Regions from separate parts of the Mesorhizobium sp. M0563 genome, predicted to be linked through region 1. Evidence: predicted binding sites of a transcription regulator. Region 1 holds the regulator's gene; each other region holds the start of a gene.
The links. The regulator PhoB, encoded in region 1, activates phosphate uptake and scavenging genes when phosphate is short. The targets are predictions, from matches to a motif close to TGTCATNNANCTGTCAT.
Positions count from the first base shown of each region.

Region 2: olsB (l-ornithine N(alpha)-acyltransferase) is a predicted target of PhoB. The motif match lies at 2,696-2,712, and genes of this name have one in related genera.
Region 3: ugpB (sn-glycerol-3-phosphate ABC transporter substrate-binding protein UgpB) is a predicted target of PhoB. The motif match lies at 1,998-2,014, and genes of this name have one in related genera.
Region 4: NKI50_RS14555 (ceramide glucosyltransferase) is a predicted target of PhoB. The motif match lies at 3,510-3,526, and genes of this name have one in related genera.

Region 1 covers NZ_JAMYQV010000010.1:55,226-59,915, forward strand. The annotation lists gene NKI50_RS14940 (sugar ABC transporter permease) at 1-183, opposite strand, end outside; gene xylF (D-xylose ABC transporter substrate-binding protein) at 326-1,366, opposite strand; gene NKI50_RS14950 (ROK family protein) at 1,653-2,897, shown strand; gene phoB (phosphate regulon transcriptional regulator PhoB) at 2,907-3,596, opposite strand; gene phoU (phosphate signaling complex protein PhoU) at 3,613-4,320, opposite strand; gene pstB (phosphate ABC transporter ATP-binding protein PstB) at 4,353-4,690, opposite strand, start outside.
Region 2 covers NZ_JAMYQV010000016.1:52,045-56,734, forward strand. The annotation lists gene acuI (acrylyl-CoA reductase (NADPH)) at 1-250, shown strand, start outside; gene NKI50_RS20255 (hybrid sensor histidine kinase/response regulator) at 338-2,626, shown strand; gene olsB (l-ornithine N(alpha)-acyltransferase) at 2,776-3,651, shown strand; gene NKI50_RS20265 (trimeric intracellular cation channel family protein) at 3,661-4,293, opposite strand; gene NKI50_RS20270 (TetR/AcrR family transcriptional regulator) at 4,369-4,690, shown strand, end outside.
Region 3 covers NZ_JAMYQV010000014.1:77,407-82,096, reverse strand. The annotation lists gene NKI50_RS18665 (bifunctional diguanylate cyclase/phosphodiesterase) at 1-1,783, opposite strand, end outside; gene ugpB (sn-glycerol-3-phosphate ABC transporter substrate-binding protein UgpB) at 2,077-3,387, shown strand; gene ugpA (sn-glycerol-3-phosphate ABC transporter permease UgpA) at 3,573-4,457, shown strand; gene ugpE (sn-glycerol-3-phosphate ABC transporter permease UgpE) at 4,466-4,690, shown strand, end outside.
Region 4 covers NZ_JAMYQV010000009.1:180,686-185,375, forward strand. The annotation lists gene NKI50_RS14545 (2'-deoxycytidine 5'-triphosphate deaminase) at 1-742, opposite strand, end outside; SAM riboswitch at 878-955, shown strand; gene NKI50_RS14550 (O-succinylhomoserine sulfhydrylase) at 1,026-2,216, shown strand; gene NKI50_RS14555 (ceramide glucosyltransferase) at 2,251-3,405, opposite strand; gene apaG (Co2+/Mg2+ efflux facilitator ApaG/CorD) at 3,633-4,025, shown strand; gene NKI50_RS14565 (Hsp33 family molecular chaperone) at 4,102-4,690, opposite strand, start outside.

The DNA.
Region 1 (4,690 bases):
GAAGAGCCCGCCCGACAGTATGTGGATCCCGACCCAGATGACCAGCAGCGCGCCGACCATGCCGAGCATGCGCGTGTCGAGTTCGGTTGCCTTGAGAAATCGGGCAACGACGCCGAGCTCCGATTCCCGCGCCCGGTCTGCCGTCGAGCTGTCGACCGGCGTGTTGGAAGTCGTGTCGGTCATGATGTTTCTCCCGCCGGGTTGCCGTCTGCCGCGGATGCCGGAAGCAGCCTAGAAGTTATCCGCCGGAAGCGGAAAAACAATTCTTTCTTGAAAAAACGCCGCGGCAAGCGGCCGCGGCGTTCGGACTTCTCGGAAACTCGGATCAGTTGCAGACCGGAACAGCGCCCGCCGCCACGCCCGCGCAGACCTCTTCTTTCTTGATCCAGCCGGCGTCGATGACGACGTTGAGGTTGTCCTTGGTGATGGCGACCGGGGTCAGGAACAGGGACTTTACGGTGTTGCCGCCGGGCGTGGTGAAATCCTTCACGCCGGCAATGTCGGTCATCTGCTTGCCGTCGGCCAATTGTGAGGCGATCTCGGCGGCGTTCTTGCCGAGCTCGCGCGCGTCCTTCCACACCGAGACCGTCTGTGTGCCGAGCGCGATGCGATTCAGCGCGGCGTGGTCGCCGTCCTGGCCCGAGACCGGAACCGATCCAGCCAACCCTTGCGCCGTCAGTGCGGCGACGACGCCGCCGGCAGTGCCGTCGTTAGCGGCGACCACCGCATCGACCTTGTTGTCGTTCGCGGTCAGGAACTGTTCCATGTTCTTCTGGGCGTTGGCCGGCAGCCAGCCGTCGGTATAGGCCTCGCCGACATTCCTGATCTTGCCGCTGTCGATGGCGTCCTTCAGCACTTCCATCGAACCGGCAAAAAGGAAATCGGCATTCGGATCGGCGCCCGAGCCCTTGATGAAGACATAGTTGCCTTCCGGCTTCACCTTGAACACGTCGCGGGCCTGCATGCGGCCGACTTCCTTGTTGTCGAAGGTCAGGTAAAAGACGTCCTTGTTCTCGATCAGCCGGTCGTAGCCGACAACCGGAATACCTTCGTCCAGCGCCTTCTGCACGGCCGGCCCTATCGCCGAGGCGTCCTGCGCCAGGATGATCAGTGCGTTGGCGCCCTGCGAGATCAGGCTCTCGACGTCGGTGAGCTGCTTGCCGGGGTTGGACTGTGCGTCGGCGGAAATATACTTGTCGCCTGCGGCCTCGATGGCCGCCTTCATTGCGGCTTCGTCGGTCTTCCAGCGCTCTTCCTGGAAGTTCGACCAGGAAACGCCGATGACCTTGTCCTTAGCCTGCGCCACCGACGCAAGCGCCAGCGTCATGGCGACACCCGCCAGAATGGCGGTCGTGAATTTCTTCATCATATCCTCCCTGCGCCGCGTACGGCGTGACCAATTGGCCCCAAAGGCCAGCTTAGAGGCGCTAATTTTTTCGAGCCTCGAAAAAATACTGGCCCGATCTCCCGCTGCTGTCAACATCGATTCTGATGGATTTTGATGTTGCTGCGAGTTTTTTCGAGCTTCGGAATAAACGATGACAGCGCCACCTGCATCTGACACTATTTGCCTCATCTGACACTATTTGTCGGCATTACCGACGGCTTCCGGTTCATGAGCGGCCGCGGCAAACCGGGAGGAAAGCAAAACGATGTCGGTCGGAATCCGCCATGACGATTTGCGCCGGCGCAACCGGGCGATGGTGATCTCGGCCGTGCGCCGGGCCGGCCAGCCATCGCGTACGGAGATCGCCGCAACCACCGGCCTCAGCCATTCGACCATATCGGCGATCTCCTCCGACCTGATACGGGAAGGCATCCTCGCCGAGAGCAAGGCAAGCGAACCCGTTTCGTTGAAACGCGGTCGTCCGCAGGTCGGCCTCGCCCTCAATCCGGAAGCGGCGGCGGTGCTGACCGTGGTGTTGTCGCTGAATTTCCTGTCGGCCGCCATCATCGACTATGCGGGGCAGGTGGTCGCCGAGGAACAGCGCCGGCTGGACACGCTGACCATGCCGCGCGACGAACTGATCCGCGAATGCATGGCCATCGTCCGGCGCCGGCTGGACGATCCAGATCTTGACGTCCGCAGTGTCGCCCGCATCGCCCTGGCGATTCAGGGAATTACCGACTCCCCTGCACGCGCCATGCTGTGGTCGCCGATCACGCCCCAGACGGACATCGCCTTTGCCGACATGCTGGAAGATGAATTCGGCATCCCGGCCACGGTGGAGAACGACTGCAATATGATGGCGGTGGCTTTGCGCTGGCGCGATCCGGATCGCTATCGCGACGACTTCATCGCCATCCTGCTTTCGCACGGCATCGGCATGGGGCTGGTGTTGAAGGGCGAGCTGTTCACCGGCACGCATTCCTCGGGCGGCGAGTTTGGCCACATGATCCATCGTCCGGGCGGCGCGCTCTGCCGTTGCGGGCGGCGCGGCTGCATCGAGGCCTATGCCGGCAATTACGCCATCTGGCGCAACGCCACGCAGATGAGCGAAGACAGCCAACCGGTCGCCGACGTCAGCGACGCCGACATGCGCGCGCTGGCGGTTCGGGCGCGCGAGAAGGACGGGCCGGAACGCGATGCCTACCGCAAGGCCGGCGAAGCGCTGGGTTTCGGTCTCGGCTCGCTGTTCGCGCTGATCGATCCGGCACCGGTCGCAATGGTCGGCGCCAGTGCCGCCGCCTTTGATCTGATCGAGCCGGCCTTGCGGAAGGCCATCGCCCAGACCGCCGGCGGCCAGCATTCGGGCTCGATCTCCTTCGATACCGAGCCGAACGAATTGCCGCTGATCCGCGAAGGCTGTGCAATGCGGGCGTTAAGCTTCGTCGACCAGCAGATTTTCGCGCCGGGCGCGCAAATGAGGCCCGGCGTCAGAAAGAACGTAGCCTGACTGGGCGGGTCAATCTTCCCTGATCGCGTAGCCGGCACCGCGGATGGTGCGGATGACATCAGGCATGCGGCCGTTGTTGACGGCTTTGCGCAGCCGCCCGACATGCACGTCGACGGTGCGTTCGTCGATATAGATCGTCTCGCCCCAGACATTATCGAGTAACTGGCTGCGCGAGAAGACGCGGCCCGGATGCCGCATCATGAATTCGAGCAACCGGAATTCGGTCGGCCCGAGCCGGATCTCGGTCTTCTTGCGATACACCCTGTGCGATTCGCGATCGAGCACGATGTCGCCGACCTTCAGCACGCTGGACAGCACTTCCGGCTTGGCGCGGCGCAGCAGCGCCTTGACCCTGGCCATGAATTCCGGTGTCGAAAACGGTTTGACCAGATAGTCGTCGGCGCCGGTCGAAAGACCGCGTACCCGGTCGCTCTCCTCGCCGCGCGCGGTCAGCATGATGATCGGCAGCCGTTCGGTTTCGGGGCGCACCCGCAACCGGCGGCAGAGCTCGATGCCGGAAACCGCTGGTATCATCCAGTCGAGCACCAGAAGATCGGGCACATTCTCCTGCAAACGGATCTCGGCTTCGTCGCCGCGTGTCACCACCTCGACCTGGTAGCCTTCGGATTCGAGATTGTAGCGGAGCAGCACACCCAACGGCTCCTCGTCCTCCACCACCATTATGCGTGGTGCGATCATCGGCTGGGCACCCCCATCATGTCGCCGGTGCGGACATTGTCGTTTCGTCTTGCTTCGGACGATTGACCGGCAATTGCTCGCCGGTCAGCACATAATACGCATTTTCGGCGATGTTGGTGACATGGTCGCCGATCCGCTCCAGATTCTTGGCGCAGAACAGCAGATGCGTGCAAGCGGTGATGTTGCGCGGGTCTTCCATCATGTAGGTCAACAGTTCGCGGAACACCGACGTATATTTGACGTCGATGCGCTCGTCGGCGGCGCGTAGCTTGGCCAACGCGGCCGCATCGCCTGCAGCATACTCCTCGATGACGCCCTGCACCTGGATGAGCACCAGCTGCGCCATCGCATCGATGGAATGCGATAGGTCGCGCGGTGTGACGCTAAGGCCGACCGCACTCACACGCTTGGCGATATTCTTGGCAAGGTCGCCGATGCGTTCGAGATCGCCGGCCATGCGGATCGCCCCGACGACATGGCGCAGATCGTGGGCCATCGGCTGGCGCTTGGCGATCAGGGTGATGGCGCGGTCGTCCAGTTCGCGTTGACGCGCATCCATGATGGCATCGTCGGAAACGACGCGTTGCGCCAGCACGTTGTCAGAATTCAACAGGGCCTTGGTCGCCCCGCCGACCATCGAACCGGCGAGGTCGGCCATGTCGCGGATCAGCTTGCTGATCTGCTCGAGATCCTCGTCGAAAGAAGCGACTGTGTGTTCGCCCATGGTCCTGTCCTCATATGCGTGATCGGAACGGCTCAGCCGAAGCGGCCGGTGATGTAATCCTGCGTGCGCTTCTCGCGGGGCGACGTGAAGATCTTCTCGGTCCGGTCGAACTCTACCAGTTCACCCAGATACATGAAGGCGGTCTGGCGCGATACGCGCGCCGCCTGCTGCATGTTGTGGGTGACGATGACGATCGTGTAGTCGGCTTGCAATTCGTCGATCAGTTCCTCGATCTTGGCGGTCGACAGCGGGTCGAGTGCCGAAGCCGGCTCGTCGAGCAGAATGACTTCCGGCTTCACCGCCACGGTGCGGGCAATACAAAGCCGCTGCTGCTGGCCGCCTGACAGGCTCAAGCCGCTGGCGTTGAGCT
Region 2 (4,690 bases), on a different contig from region 1:
CCTCGCCGGCGGCATGGACCTGCCGGCAAGCGTCGCCCCGTTCATCCTGCGCGGCGTCTCGCTGCTCGGCATCGATTCGGTGATGGCGCCCAAGGCGGTCCGCATCGAGGCCTGGCGCCGCATCGGCACCGATCTCGATCACGCAAAGCTTGCCAGCCTGTCGACGAGCATCGGCTTCGACGGCATCATCGGCGCCGCGCATGACATCGTCGAGGGCAAGATCCGCGGCCGCGTGGTGGTGGACATGTGAGGCTCCAAGGGAAAAAAAGAGCGCGACCGCTAAAATTCGAACGATCAACCACAACCTTCAATAAGCTCTGTCTGGCAGGAATTCCGTATGATTGCGGAACCCGGCATCAGAGAGGCGGAACCAGCCGAACGGGCCGACCGGGCGGCCCCCGAGGCGTCAGGGCGGCAGCTTGTCGCCGCGCCGCCGCTGGCGCCGGAATTGCCGGACGCCAACCGCCACGGCCTGCCCTTCCTGACTCTCGTCGCCATCGTCGTGCTGGCAGGCCTGTCGCATCTGACCGGAGCGCCGATCTTCATCACCATTGGCCTTTTGGCGACAGCCATCGCCGGGCTCGCCATGCATCTGCGCAACAGGCGCACCCAGCGTCGCGCGGTGGCCCTGCTCGATGCCACGACCGCCCGCAGTCGCGCCGAGATCGAGACGCTGGCCGACCGCATGTGGGAAATGCAGGAGAGCGAGGAGCGCTTTCGCGGTCTGATCGATGCACTCGGCGATCTCGTCGTCCACCGCGACCGCGACGGCCATATCGTCTACGCCAACAAGGTTTTCGCCGACCTTGTCGAAACCGACCAGCGCGACCTCGCCGGCAAGACCCTGGCCGAACTAGGCATCGATGTCGGCATCGTTCCCGACGCCGCCTTTTCCGACCATGAATGCCTCAGTTCCACTGATGTCGCCATTCGCACGCCGGACGGCCCACGCTGGTTCTCTTGGATCGAGCTGTCGGTGCGCGACAAGGACAGCGGCGCCGTTTCGCATCGCGCCATCGCCCGTGACATCACCGCCCGCAAACGCGCCGAATCCTCGCTGATCACCGCCCGCGAACGGGCCGAATATGCGAGCCAGGCCAAATCGCGCTTCCTCGCCACCGTCAGCCACGAGATACGCACGCCGATGAACGGCATCATGGGCATGGCCCGGCTTCTCGCCGACACCAGCCTTTCGCCCGAGCAGCGGACCTATGTCGGCGCCATCTCGACCTCGGCCAGCGCGCTGCTGGCGCTGATCGAGGACCTGCTCGACTATTCCAAGATCGAGGCCGGCCGCTTCGATCCCGAACCGCAACCGATGTCGGTGCGCGAGATCGCCGACAATGTCATCGAGCTTTTGGCGGCGCGGGCTTTTGCCAAGGATATCGGCCTCGGCTGCCATGTCGAACCCGACGTGCCGCAGCTGATCACCGCCGACCCCGGCAGGGTCAGGCAGGTGCTGCTCAACCTTATCGGCAATGCCGTCAAGTTCACCGACAGCGGCGGCGTCCTGGCAAGCATTGGCCGCGTCCGCACCGAAACCACCAACCGCATCCGCTTCACCATCACCGACACCGGCCCCGGTCTGCGCGAGGAGGACATGGAGCGCATCTTCGAGGACTTCGAACAGGCTGACGGCACCTCGACCCGTACGCATGGTGGTGCCGGCCTCGGTCTCGCGATTTCCAAGCGCCTCGTGACGGCGATGGGCGGCACTATCTCGGTGTCGAGCCGGCTTGGCCAGGGATCCGAATTCGTCTTCGAGATTCCCGCTATTTCCGCCGTCGAGGCGCTGCAGATCCGCCAGAACGCGCTGTTGGGCCGGCATGCGGTAATCGTGTCGAAGAACCTGGTCGAGGCCGAAGCCATCGCCCGCACCATTCGCGCCAATGGCGGAACGGTCGATCTGGCCGCCGCCGCCGCCCAGGCCGCCCCTTTCGCCGAGGGCTGCAACGTGCTTCTGGTCGATGCTGCCATGGAGCAAAGCGACGGCAGGCTGCTCAGGCGCCTGCGCCAGAGCGGATTTGTCGATTGCGAGGCGGTGACGCTGATCGCGCCGACCGACCGCGGCATGCTTGGCGAGTTCCGTGCCAACGGTTACGCCACCTTCCTGGCGAGGCCGGTGCGCGGCGAGACATTGCTGCGCGTGCTTTTGACCAGCCACGCACCGGTCATCGCCGAGCCGCAACCGCAAAAGCGCGGCGCGCAGGCTGGGCACGCCATTGGCGGCCGCCAGCAGGGCCTGTCGGTGCTGATCGCCGAGGACAACGACATCAACGCCATGCTGGCCCGCGCCACCCTCCTCAAGGCCGGGCATCGGGTGAAAGTGGTCGGCAACGGCAAGGCCGCGGTCGAGGCGGTCATCAGCACCGGCCATAAGCACCGCTACGACGTGGTGCTGATGGACCTGCATATGCCTGTCATGGACGGGCTGGACGCCATCGCCGCCATCCGCCGCCATGAGGAGGAGACCGCGGTTCCGCCGGTGCCGATCATGGTGCTGTCGGCCGACAGCCAGGAAAAGACCCGCCACGCCGTGCTCGCCCACGGTGCCAGCGGCTTCGTCACCAAGCCGCTCGACCCTGATGCCCTGGTTCATGCGGTTGAAGGGCAAGTGGCCGCCTGAGGCACAACATAGACGGTCGATAGATTACCCAGCCGACGAAGTATTGCCCGCAGAGCCGTATCACGGTACTGTCACAATCCTGTTGCACCTACACCGTATCCCCGTGCCAAGAGGGATGGCTCGAAGGAGAATCACTCGTGCATACAGTCATGCCGGAATGTGATGCTCGGCCGAACGCCAGCGGGCCTTTGCTCGTCGGCCGGAACGCCGATGCCGTCATAAAAGGCGCATCGCTCGGCCGCATCGGCAATCTCGAAGTGCGGCTCGCCCGCAACGAGGCCGAGATCGCTGCCGCGCAGGAAGTGCGCTACCGGGTGTTCTACGACGAGCTTGGTGCCAGGAAGGACCTGTTCCAGATGCAGGACCGCCGCGATGCCGACCGCTTCGATCCCCTCTGCGACCATCTGCTGGTCTTCGATACTTCGCTTTCCGGTCCCGAGCATCGCCGCATCGTCGGCACCTACCGCCTGCTGCGGCAGGAGATTGCCGCGGCGGCGGGCGGCTTCTATTCCGAAGGCGAATTCGAGTTGACCAAGCTGATCGCGCGACATCCCGGCCAGCGCTTCCTCGAGCTCGGCCGCTCCTGCGTTCTGCCGGAATACCGCTCCAAGCGCACCATCGAGGCGCTGTGGCAAGGCATCTGGGCCTATATCAATCATTACGGCATTGGCGTGATGACCGGCTGCGCGTCGTTCCACGGCACCGTGCCGGCGGCACATGCAGAGGCGCTGACCTATCTTGCCCACCACTGCCGGACGAATTCATCGTGGGACGTGCGTGCCGTCGCCGGGCGCTATTGTTCGATGGATCTGATGCCGATCGAAGCCGTTAACACCAAGGCGGCGATCGCCGCGATGCCGCCGCTGGTCAAGGGCTATCTGCGCGTCGGCGCGCGCATCGGCGACGGTTGCGTCATCGACCGTGAATTCTCGACGGTCGACGTGTTCGTGGTGATGCCGGTCAAGGAGATCGGTGCCCGCTACGTCAATTATTATGGCGGGGAAGCGCAGCGGTTTGCAGCCTGACACCTTAAATCAGGGAATATCTTCCGGACGCCGGCCAGGCTTGCTTTTGTAGGACGGAAAGGCCCAGCCGAATTTCAGCGCGCCGCCGCGTACGCAGAAAGCCGCCATGAAACCTGCCAGGCCCGACGCAAGCGGCGGCAGTCCGGCGAAATCGCCAAGTGTGTAGAGGCCGGCGCCGGCAAGCGCTGCGGTAACGTAGATTTCCGGTCTCAGGAGCACCGAAGGCTCGCCTGTCAACAGATCGCGCAGAATGCCGCCAAGGGTTGCGGTGAGCATGCCGGTGACGATCGAAACTGCAGGTGACCCGGTGATCGTCAGCCCCTTGGCCGCGCCAATCACCGAAAATGCGGCAAGACCTATGGCGTCGAGCCAGAGCAGCAATTTGTAGCGCGACTCGAAACGATGTGCGCTGAAGAAGACGACGACCGCCACCGCCGCACAGATTAGTACATAGTCGCGGTTTCCCACCCAGAACACGGGCACGTTGAGGATGACGTCGCGAAACGTTCCGCCCCCGATGCCGGCAACGCTAGCCAGAAACAGGTAACCGATAATGTCGAGCTGTTTGCGCGAGGCGGCCAGCGCACCGGTCGCCGCGAAGACGGCGACGCCGGCATAGTCGAGAAGCTCGATCGGGTTCATGGAGGGAATAATGAAATACCGAGTGGGGAATAGCGAGTGGCTCCTGCGAATCTGGATTGACTCCAGATAAATTAAATGATTGAATTGTTCATTCAATTATTTGGGTGGACGTCTATGTCCCCTCGCCGCTACAGCATGGCTTCCCGGACTGCCGCCTTCGCCAAGACGAGGCAGCGCATTCTCGACGCGACAATCAAGCTGCACACCCAGAACGGCATCTTTGGCACGACTTGGAAGGATATCGCTACGGAAGCCGATGTCGCCGTTGGCACCGTCTACAAGCATTTTCCTACTCTGGATGACCTGGTGCCGGCGTGCGGCGAATTGCTGATGGAGCGCCTGCGTCCTCCGTCGCCCGAAGCAGTGACGGAGATAATCGGCGACGCGACCGATCCTG
Region 3 (4,690 bases), on a different contig from region 1:
CGGCCACGGGGATGAAAACGGCCGGGGAAATGTCGCCCCGCTCCGGATGCTGCCAACGGACCAGGGCTTCGAAGCCGATCATCTTGCCGCTGCGGATTTCCTTCTGCGGCTGGTAGACGAGGTGGAACTCCTTGCGGGCGATCGCCTGGCGCAGTTCATGCTCCATCACGCGCTTGTCGCGGGCCGCGGTGCCCATGGCTATCTCGAAAAAACGATACGTGTCCCTGCCCTCGGTCTTGGCGCGATGGAGTGCCGTGTCGGCATGGCCGATCAGGCCGGCCTGATCTTCGGCATCCAGCGGAAAGAAGGCGATGCCGATGCTGGCCGAAACAAGGCCGGAGCCGACTGAAACCCTGTTTTCCTCCCGGATCGCCGCCAGCAAGTCCTCGGCTATGCGGCCTGCGGCCAGGGGGTCGGGGAGGTTCGGAGCTAAGACGGCAAACTCGTCGCCGCCGAGACGCGCGAGCATCTGTCCGTGGCGCGGAATGCCGGAAATGCAGTGCGCCAGCTTCTGCAGCATGGCGTCACCGGCGCTGTGGCCGTAGAGGTCGTTGACTTGCTTGAACCGGTCGAGGTCAAGCAGCAGGAGCGCCAGATATCCATCCTTGCTGCCACGCCCCATCGAAGCGATTTCTGCTTCGAGCCGGGAAGAAAAGCTCCGCCGATTGGCAAGTCCGGTAAGTGGATCGAAATGCGCGAGACGGAGGATCTCTTCTTCCGCCTTCTTGCGCTCACGGATGTCGCGAACGGCAAGCACCGTATGAGGCCTGCCGCAGTAGGCGATCTTCCTGGCGATCAGCTCGACAGGAATTCTCGTGCCGTCGCTGCCCCTCAATTTCGTTTCTTGTGCCTGTTCGCCGAAGCTGGATACATCGGCTGCGCTCTGTCCATCGAACAGCTCGCCGAGTTGCATCGTGTTCAGGGTGGCTGTCGCCGTGCCCGTCAGTTTCGCCATGCTGTCATTGGCGCTGACTATGCGTGTGCCATCGCAAACGATCAGCCCTTCGACCGCGGCATTGGCGAGATCGTGCATGCGATCGGCCTCGAGCCTCTGCCGGCGAAAGCGCAGGTCGATCCACAGCGCGGCGCCTGACAGCACAAGGATTACCAGGCTGGCGACCGCTGCGGCAAAGGCCTGGGAAATGGGCTCGATGGAATGTTCGGATATTTCAATCGAGGAATCCGGAATGATCGACACCGCGCCCATCGCGATGAAATGCAAGCTGCAAATCGCCAGCGTCAAAAGCGCGGCGCCACCAAGTGTTGCGAGCGCGGACGGGCGGCGCAAGACGACAAGGAGCGCCATTGCCGCGAGCGTCCCGCCGGCCAGAAGCGATATCGCGACAAGGAGCAGGTTCCATACGATCCGGCCCTCGACCTCGAACGCCGCCATGCCGATATAGTGCATCGTCGCGATGGCGCCACCGAGAATGGCACCGCCGACGAGGAAATGGTCGATGCCGCGGCGCAAGGTGGCAACCCACATCCCAAGCGCGGTCAGGATGACGGCGGCGGCAAGCGAAAAGGCGGATAATCCCGGATTATATGCGTTTGGTATTCCCGGCGTAAACGCAGTCATGGCGATGAAATGCGTCGCCCATATGCCGAACCCGGTCGAAGTTGCGGCGATCATTAGCCAGACAAGCCGGTTTCGGTTGGTCGATCGGCCGACGTGCTTAAGGAGATTTACTGCAGAGAAGCAAGAAATGCCGCAGACGAGGGCGGCAAGTGCGACCAGTCTCAGGTCGTGCTGACTTACAATACAATTATAGACCGTCAGCATCCTGGGTTCACTCGGTCTGCCAAATAACAGGGGAGGTGTGACTGATTAGCTCTTGGAGATTTTAACGAATGGTTAACCCGCGGGCCATGAGGCGGGCCTTTTCGGGGGAAAACCGATGCGCTCCGCCGAGAAGGCGGTGATGTAGTTCCTGGCGACGCTTTCGGTAGCGAGCGCACTTTAGCCGGAAGCGATGTTCATTGACCCGCAACAAAACCGTTGTCCGATTGTCATCAGCGCCACATATTGGCTTTGCGAGAGTGCCCCTTTCGCCAATGACAAACGGGAGATGAAACATGAAGTTCTTCGGCTTCGCGGCCGGTGTCGCCGCCACCTTGACCCTGCTTTCCACCACCTCCGCCTTCGCCGTCACGCAGATCAGCTGGTGGCACGCCATGACCGGCGCCAACGCCGAGGTCGTAGCCAAGATCTCCAAGGATTTCAACGCCAGCCAGAGCGACTATGAGCTCGTTCCGGTGTTCAAGGGCACCTATCCGGAGACGCTGAATGCCGGCATCGCCGCTTTCCGCGCCGGCCAGGCGCCCGATATCCTCCAGGTGTTCGACGTCGGCACCGGCGTGATGATGGCGGCCGAGGGTGCGATCAAGCCGGCGGCCGATGTGCTGACCAGTGCCGGGATGACCTTTGACAAGAGCCAGTATCTGCCCGGCATCGTCGGCTATTATTCGAAGCCGGACGGCACCATGCTGTCGTTCCCTTACAACTCCTCGTCGCCGATCCTCTACTACAACAAGGACATTTTCCAGAAGGCAGGCCTCGACGTGAACAGCCCGCCCAAGACCTGGAACGAGGTGTGGGAAGCTGCCAGGAAGATCAAGACGAGCGGCGCCGCCCCTTGCGGCTATACCTCGACCTGGCTGACCTGGATCCATCTGGAGAATTTCGCGGCGTGGAATGACGTGCCTTGGGCCACTCAGCAGAACGGCCTGGCCGGCGGCGATGTCGAACTCAAGATCAATGCGCCAATTTTCGTCAACCACTTCCAGGCGCTCGCGGACCTGGCCAAGGACGGCACGTTCAAGTATGGCGGTCGCACCTCCGAAGCCAAGCAGATATTCCTCGCTGGCGAATGCGGCATCTTCACCGAATCGTCGGGCGGCCTCGGCGATATCGTCAAGTCCGGCATGAACTATGGCATCGGCCAGCTTCCTTACGATAGCGACGCCAAGGGCGCACCACAGAACACCACGCCGGGCGGTGCCAGCCTGTGGGTGTTCGGCAACAAGTCGGACGAGGAATATAAGGGTGTTGCCGCCTTCTTTGCCTATCTGTCCAAGACCGATGTGCAGAAATATCTGCACCAGAAGTCGGGATATCTGCCTGTGACGCTCGCCGCGTATGAGGCGACCAAGAAATCAGGCTTCTATGACAAAAACCCCGGCCGCGAGACACCCATCCTGCAGATGACGGGCAAGGCGCCGACCGACAACTCGAAGGGCGTGCGCCTGCCGAATCTGCCGCAGGTGCGTGATATCCAGAATGAGGAGTTGGAGAAGATGCTGGCCGGCCAGCAAACCGCTCAGCAGGCGCTCGACAATGCGGTCACACGCGGCAACGCCGCGATCAAGGAAGCGCTGGAGAACTGACGAGATTATCTCGGTTAAAGCGCGTCGCGTTTGAATGGCCACATGCGACGCGCTTTAAGCTCTTGTTCTTATGCATGTCGTTATCCCAAAACCGCTGCGCACTTTTGGGCGACATGCGTTAGTCGGTTGAAATATCGCCCACGCGAGCTCGCGTTGGCGACACCTGGATAGTGAGGGAAATCAGCCTGTCTCCACGCGTCGTATTTCCCAACAAGATCCTGCCGTACCTGCTGGTGGCGCCACAACTCGCCATCACCCTGGTTTTCTTCTACTGGCCGGCCGGTCAGGCGCTTTACCAGTCGATGCTCAGGCAAGACCCGTTCGGGCTGAAGAGCAGGTTCGTCTGGTTTGCCAATTTCCGGAAGGTGCTGGCCGATCCGGCCTACCTCAACTCGATCAAGGTCACGGTGGTGTTCTCGCTTGCGACCGCGATCGTTGCCATGGTTGTGGCCCTGCTGCTCGCGGTCATGGCCGAGAAGGCCGTGCGCGGCAAAGGCCTCTACCGCACACTGTTGATATGGCCTTATGCCGTCGCGCCGGCGATTGCCGGCATGCTGTGGCTTTTCTTGTTCAATCCTTCGATCGGCTCGTTGGCCTATTTGCTGAGAAGCCTCGGCATCGCATGGGACCCGCTGCTCAACGGCACCCACGCCATGATCCTGCTGGTGTCGGCGGCTGCCTGGAAGCAGATCAGCTACAATTTCCTGTTCTTCGTCGCCGGCCTGCAGGCGGTGCCGAAAACGCTGATCGAGGCGGCGGCCATGGATGGCGCCGGCGAGACCAAGCGCTTCTGGACCATCGTCTTCCCGCTGCTTGCGCCGACAACCTTTTTCCTGCTGGTCGTCAACACCGTCTATGCCCTGTTCGACACGTTCGGCATCGTTCATGCCGTCACCGGCGGCGGCCCGGGCAAGACGACCGAGACGCTGGTCTACAAGGTCTACAATGACGGCTTCGTCAATCTGATCCTGGGTGACTCGGCGGCGCAGTCGGTCATCCTGATGGCCATCGTCATCGCGCTCACAGCCATCCAGTTCCGCTATGTGGAACGCAAAGTCCATTACGGCTGAGGGCAGCGATGATCGGCCAATCTCCGCTCCGCACCGTCATCGCCCATGCCGTGCTTATCCTTGGCATATTGATCGTGGCTTTTCCGATCTACTACACCTTCGTTGCCTCGACGCACACGCTGCAAACGATCCTCAGGCCGCCGCTGCCGCTGTTGCCCGGCGTCCAGCTATGGAACAATTACAGCGAGGCGCTGTTCGGCGGCATTGGTCGTATCGGCGGTGTCAGCGTCGGC
Region 4 (4,690 bases), on a different contig from region 1:
GCACCAGCTCGCCGGCACCGCTCTTGTAGAGCGGCTCCCAGAAATCGACGACATCCTGCGCGGCGCGCTTGTCGACGTCGACCAGGCCGGTGTGGTGCTTGCCGCGATAGCCGACCAGCCCATCCTTGTCGCCGTCGAGGTCGATCGACAGCGCGATGCCACCGCCTGAGATGTTGGGTGGTTCGGTGGCGACCAGCATCTCGGCGCGATGCAGGTCGTGCAGTTCGCTTTCCGACAAAAGCGCATTGCCGGTGCGGAACCTGATCTGCGACAGCCGCGAGCCGGTGCGTACAACGATCGGGAAGGTGCGCGGGCTGACCTCCAGATAGAGCGGGCCTTCATAACCGGCGGCGATCTTGTCGAACTCGTGGCCGCGGTCGGTCATTACCCGAGTGAAGATATCGAGCCGTCCGGTCGAGCTTTTCGGGTTGGCCGAAGCCGAAATATGAGCGGGCAGCGCCAGGCTTTCGAGCAGCGGCACGATGTAGACGCAGCCGGTTTCCAGCACGGCACCTTCGGCGAGGTTGATCTCGTGCAGCTTCAGCCGGTCGAGCTTGTCGACAACCCTGTGGTCCGGACCGGGCAAGAAGGAAGCACGCACCCGCCAGGCCTTGTCGCCGAGCCTGAGGTCAAGGCTGGCCGGCTGGATCTGATCGGCATCTAACATGCGCGGCGATTTCAGCGCGCCCGTCTGGAACAGCGCGGAAATATCCTGATCGGGAAGAATGCCTGTCTGCCGCAAGGGTCTGGCTCCGTTCGAACGCCGGGCGAGGTCTTGTTCTGTCGCAGGTCCGACCGTGGACGCCTTTGGCACCTGCTTGGTACAACCCTCTTAATCATGCCGGCAATTGACGCAAGCGCGGCGCGGGTCTAAAGCTCGTTATCCCGTGGTGATTTGGCCGGTCGGCTTGCAGCCACGTTAAACAAGTCGCTAAAGGACCGTCGGGCCGCAAGGCCATATGGACCGGTTGCGACTTTCGCGACCGGTTTTTTGTTGTTTGGACCAATTTTGGTGTTTGGATAGAATGATGACCAAGAAGCGCGACTGGAAGCCTCAGACCGCACTCGTGCACGCCGGGACGCTGCGTTCCGGCTTCGGCGAGACCTCCGAGGCGATGTATCTCACCCAAGGCTATGTCTACGAGACGGCGCAAGCGGCGGAAGCCCGCTTCAAGGGGGAGGAGCCGGGCTTCATCTATTCGCGCTATGCCAATCCGACGGTCGACATGTTCGAAAAGCGTATGTGCGCGCTGGAAGGCGCCGAGGACGCGCGCGCTACGGCGTCCGGCATGGCGGCGGTGACGGCAGCGCTGCTGTGCAGCGCCAAGGCGGGCGACCATGTCGTGGCGGCGCGCGCACTGTTCGGCTCCTGCCGCTGGGTGGTCGAGACGCTGGCGCCGAAATACGGCATCGAGGCAACGCTGGTCGATGGCACTGACATCGCCAATTGGGAACAGGCGGTCAAGCCGAACACCAAACTGTTCTTCCTGGAAAGCCCGACCAACCCAACGCTGGAGGTGGTCGACATCGCCGCCGTCGCGGCACTTGCCAACTCGATCGGCGCCAGGCTGATCGTCGACAATGTCTTCGCCACGCCCTTGCAGCAGAAACCCTTGCAGCTCGGCGCCCATATCGTCGTCTATTCGGCCACCAAGCATATTGACGGCCAAGGGCGCTGCCTTGGAGGCGTTATCTTGTCGGACAAAAAATGGATCGACGAGAACCTGCATGACTATTTCCGCCACACCGGCCCCAGCCTCTCGCCCTTCAATGCCTGGACCCTGCTGAAAGGCCTGGAGACGCTGCCGCTGCGCGTACGCCAGCAGACGGAAAGTGCCGGCCGCATAGCGGATTTCCTCGCCGAGCGCCCGCAAATCGCCCGTGTCATCTATCCCGGCCGTGCCGACCACCCGCAAGCGGCCGTGGTCAAGAAGCAGATGTCGGGCGGCTCAACGCTGATCTGCCTGGATGTGAAGGGCGGCAAGCAGGCGGCCTTTGCTTTCCAGAACGCGCTCGACATCGTGCTGATTTCCAACAATCTCGGCGACGCCAAGAGCCTGATCACCCATCCGGCGACGACCACACACAAGAACTTGACCGATGAGGCCCGCGCCGAGCTCGGCATCGGGCCGGGCACGCTCAGGCTTTCCGTCGGCCTGGAAGATACCGACGATCTGCTCGAAGATATCGAGCAAGCGCTGAGAGCCGCCGGATAGGGCTGACCGAACAGAGGTGAGCGGGGGGCGCCGATCAGGCGCCGGACGGGGTCTCTTCCAGCTCCGCGACGGCCTTGGTCTGGATGGTCATAACGTTGCCGCGCCAGTCGACGGCGCCGCTCAGCCAGCCGCGCGCCCATATCGCCGGCAGCATGCAGTCGCGAACCATCATCGCCAGGATGGTGCGCAGCGACAGGTGCCATCCTTTGACCCAGGCCAAGGCACATTCCGGCAGGTAGGCCGCGACCAGCACGGCGATGGCGGTTGCCGGCAGGCTGACGCCGGCGTCAGCCGCCGCGATCAGCGCAAGCAGCAGCGGCGGCGCCGCGCCGATCAGGATCTCGGGGGCGAAGAACAGCGCGAAGGTGACGCGGCGCAGCCGCGCCCAACGCGCCTGCCGAGACCAGATCTCGCCAAGCGTGCGCCGGCCGAGCGGCTGTTCGAAGGGCGAAGCGACAAGATTGACGCGAAGTCCGAGCCGGTTGACCAGCTTGGTCGCGGCGGCGTCCTCGGCGATCTCGGCGGCCAGTGCGCGGATGCCGCCATTGGCGTCAAGCATCGGCTTGTTCCACAACATGCTCTTGCCCTGGGCGAAGCCAAGGCCGAGCGCCTCTCCAGCGTACTGCCAGCGTGCCTGCAGTGTGTTGAGAAAGGCGCATTCGACCTCCCCCCAAAACCCTTCAGGCCGCGAGCCGATCGGCGTCGAGCAGACGAGGCCGGTGTCGGGCCGCCATGCCGCCATCAGCTGCTGGACATAATCGCTCGGCATAAGCACGTTGGAATCGGCAAGGATGACCCAGCGATAAAGCGCCGCTTCCCAACCCTTCACGCAATTGTTGAGTTTCGGATTGCCGCTGATGCGGTCGTCGCCGACGAGCAGCCGGGCGCGTATAGCCGGAAAACGCGCCATTGCAGTGGTGATCGACTTGACCACGGGGTCGTCGGCATGGGCGACGCAGAAGATGAGTTCGTAGCGCGGCCAGTCGAGTGAGAAGGCGCGCTCCAGCGTCTCCTCGGTAAACGGCTCGACGCCGCGCGCCGGGACGACGATCGATACCGGTGGCACGGTGGCGGCCGGCGATGCGATCCTAGCTGCTCGCTTCAGCTTCAGCGAAGCTAACAGGATGCTGGCGAGATTTGAAAGAAGGAGAGCTATGGAAAAGAGGGCGGCTGCGAATGTCGGTTCCATCGAGATCTGGTCACTCCAGAAATGCTGGCCGCATGACGGCCGTTTTCAACAATTCGACAGAACACCGAGTCGCCCGGCACAAGCCTGCACACCATCATTGTCATGTGTCACTTAAATGACATTGTTTTTCGGCACCTGCGCTTGAGTCGGGCAAGGAGATGACGCGCATCGTTGATCAAACTGCGCTGAGCGTCGAAAGTTCCGTCTACATTGCTTTGGAGCAGTTCATGTACAGCGCCGTCACCCGCAACATCGAAGTGCAGGTCAGGCCGTTCTATCTGGAGGATCATTCCGACCCGCCGCAAAACCGCTATGTCTGGGGCTACCAGGTGACCATCGACAATCGGTCGGACGAGTTCGTGCAGCTTCTGTCGCGCTACTGGCACATTACCGACGGCACCGGCAAGGTCGAGGAAGTGCGCGGCCCCGGGGTCGTCGGCGAGCAACCCGGACTCAACCCCGGCGACAGCTATCAGTATACGTCTGGATGCCCGCTCTCGACCCCGTCCGGCATCATGGTCGGGCACTACACAATGCGCAACAAGCGGGGCGAGACCTTCGACGTCGCCATCCCCGCCTTCTCACTCGATTTGCCAGGCACGCGGCGCACCGTCAATTGACGTTCACTTTGATTCCTCTTCCCGCCTTGCGGGGCGAGGAACCCAAGTTCTGCGAAGGCAGCCGCACTGACGCTCGTTATTGAGCCGCTGCAAATTCCGCCGGGTCGAAGTCATATTGCTTCGAGCAGAATTCGCAGGCGACGTGAATGCTACCATCCTCGGTGCTGTCTCTGATCTCCTCGGCGGAAAAACCCTCGAGGATGCCGCGGATCTTCTCCCTCGAGCATGAGCACTGGTCGGCGACCGGCACGCCGCCGAAGACGCGGACACCATGCTCGTGGAACAGCCGGTAAAGCAGCCGCTCGGCGCCGATAGTCGGATCGATCAGCTCGGTCGGTTCAATAGTACCAAGCAGCGCCAGCAGTTCCTGCCAGGAATTGTCGGTCGGGTCGTGGATTTCCTCACGCGGATCGCCGTCGCCCCCGGGAAGGTCGGGTACGCGCATGCGTTCCGGCGACTGCGGCAGGAATTGTGCCAGCAGGCCACCGGCGCGCCATTGCTCGCGGGCACCGCCGACGCCGGGCGTCAGAAGCTTGGCCACCGAAAGCCGTAGGTCGGTCGGAATCTGCTCCGATTGGCGGAAATAGGTGCGTGCGGCTTCTTCCAGCGTGACGCCGTCGAGCTGGACGATGCCCTGGTAGCGTTGCGTGTGGGCGCCCTGGTCG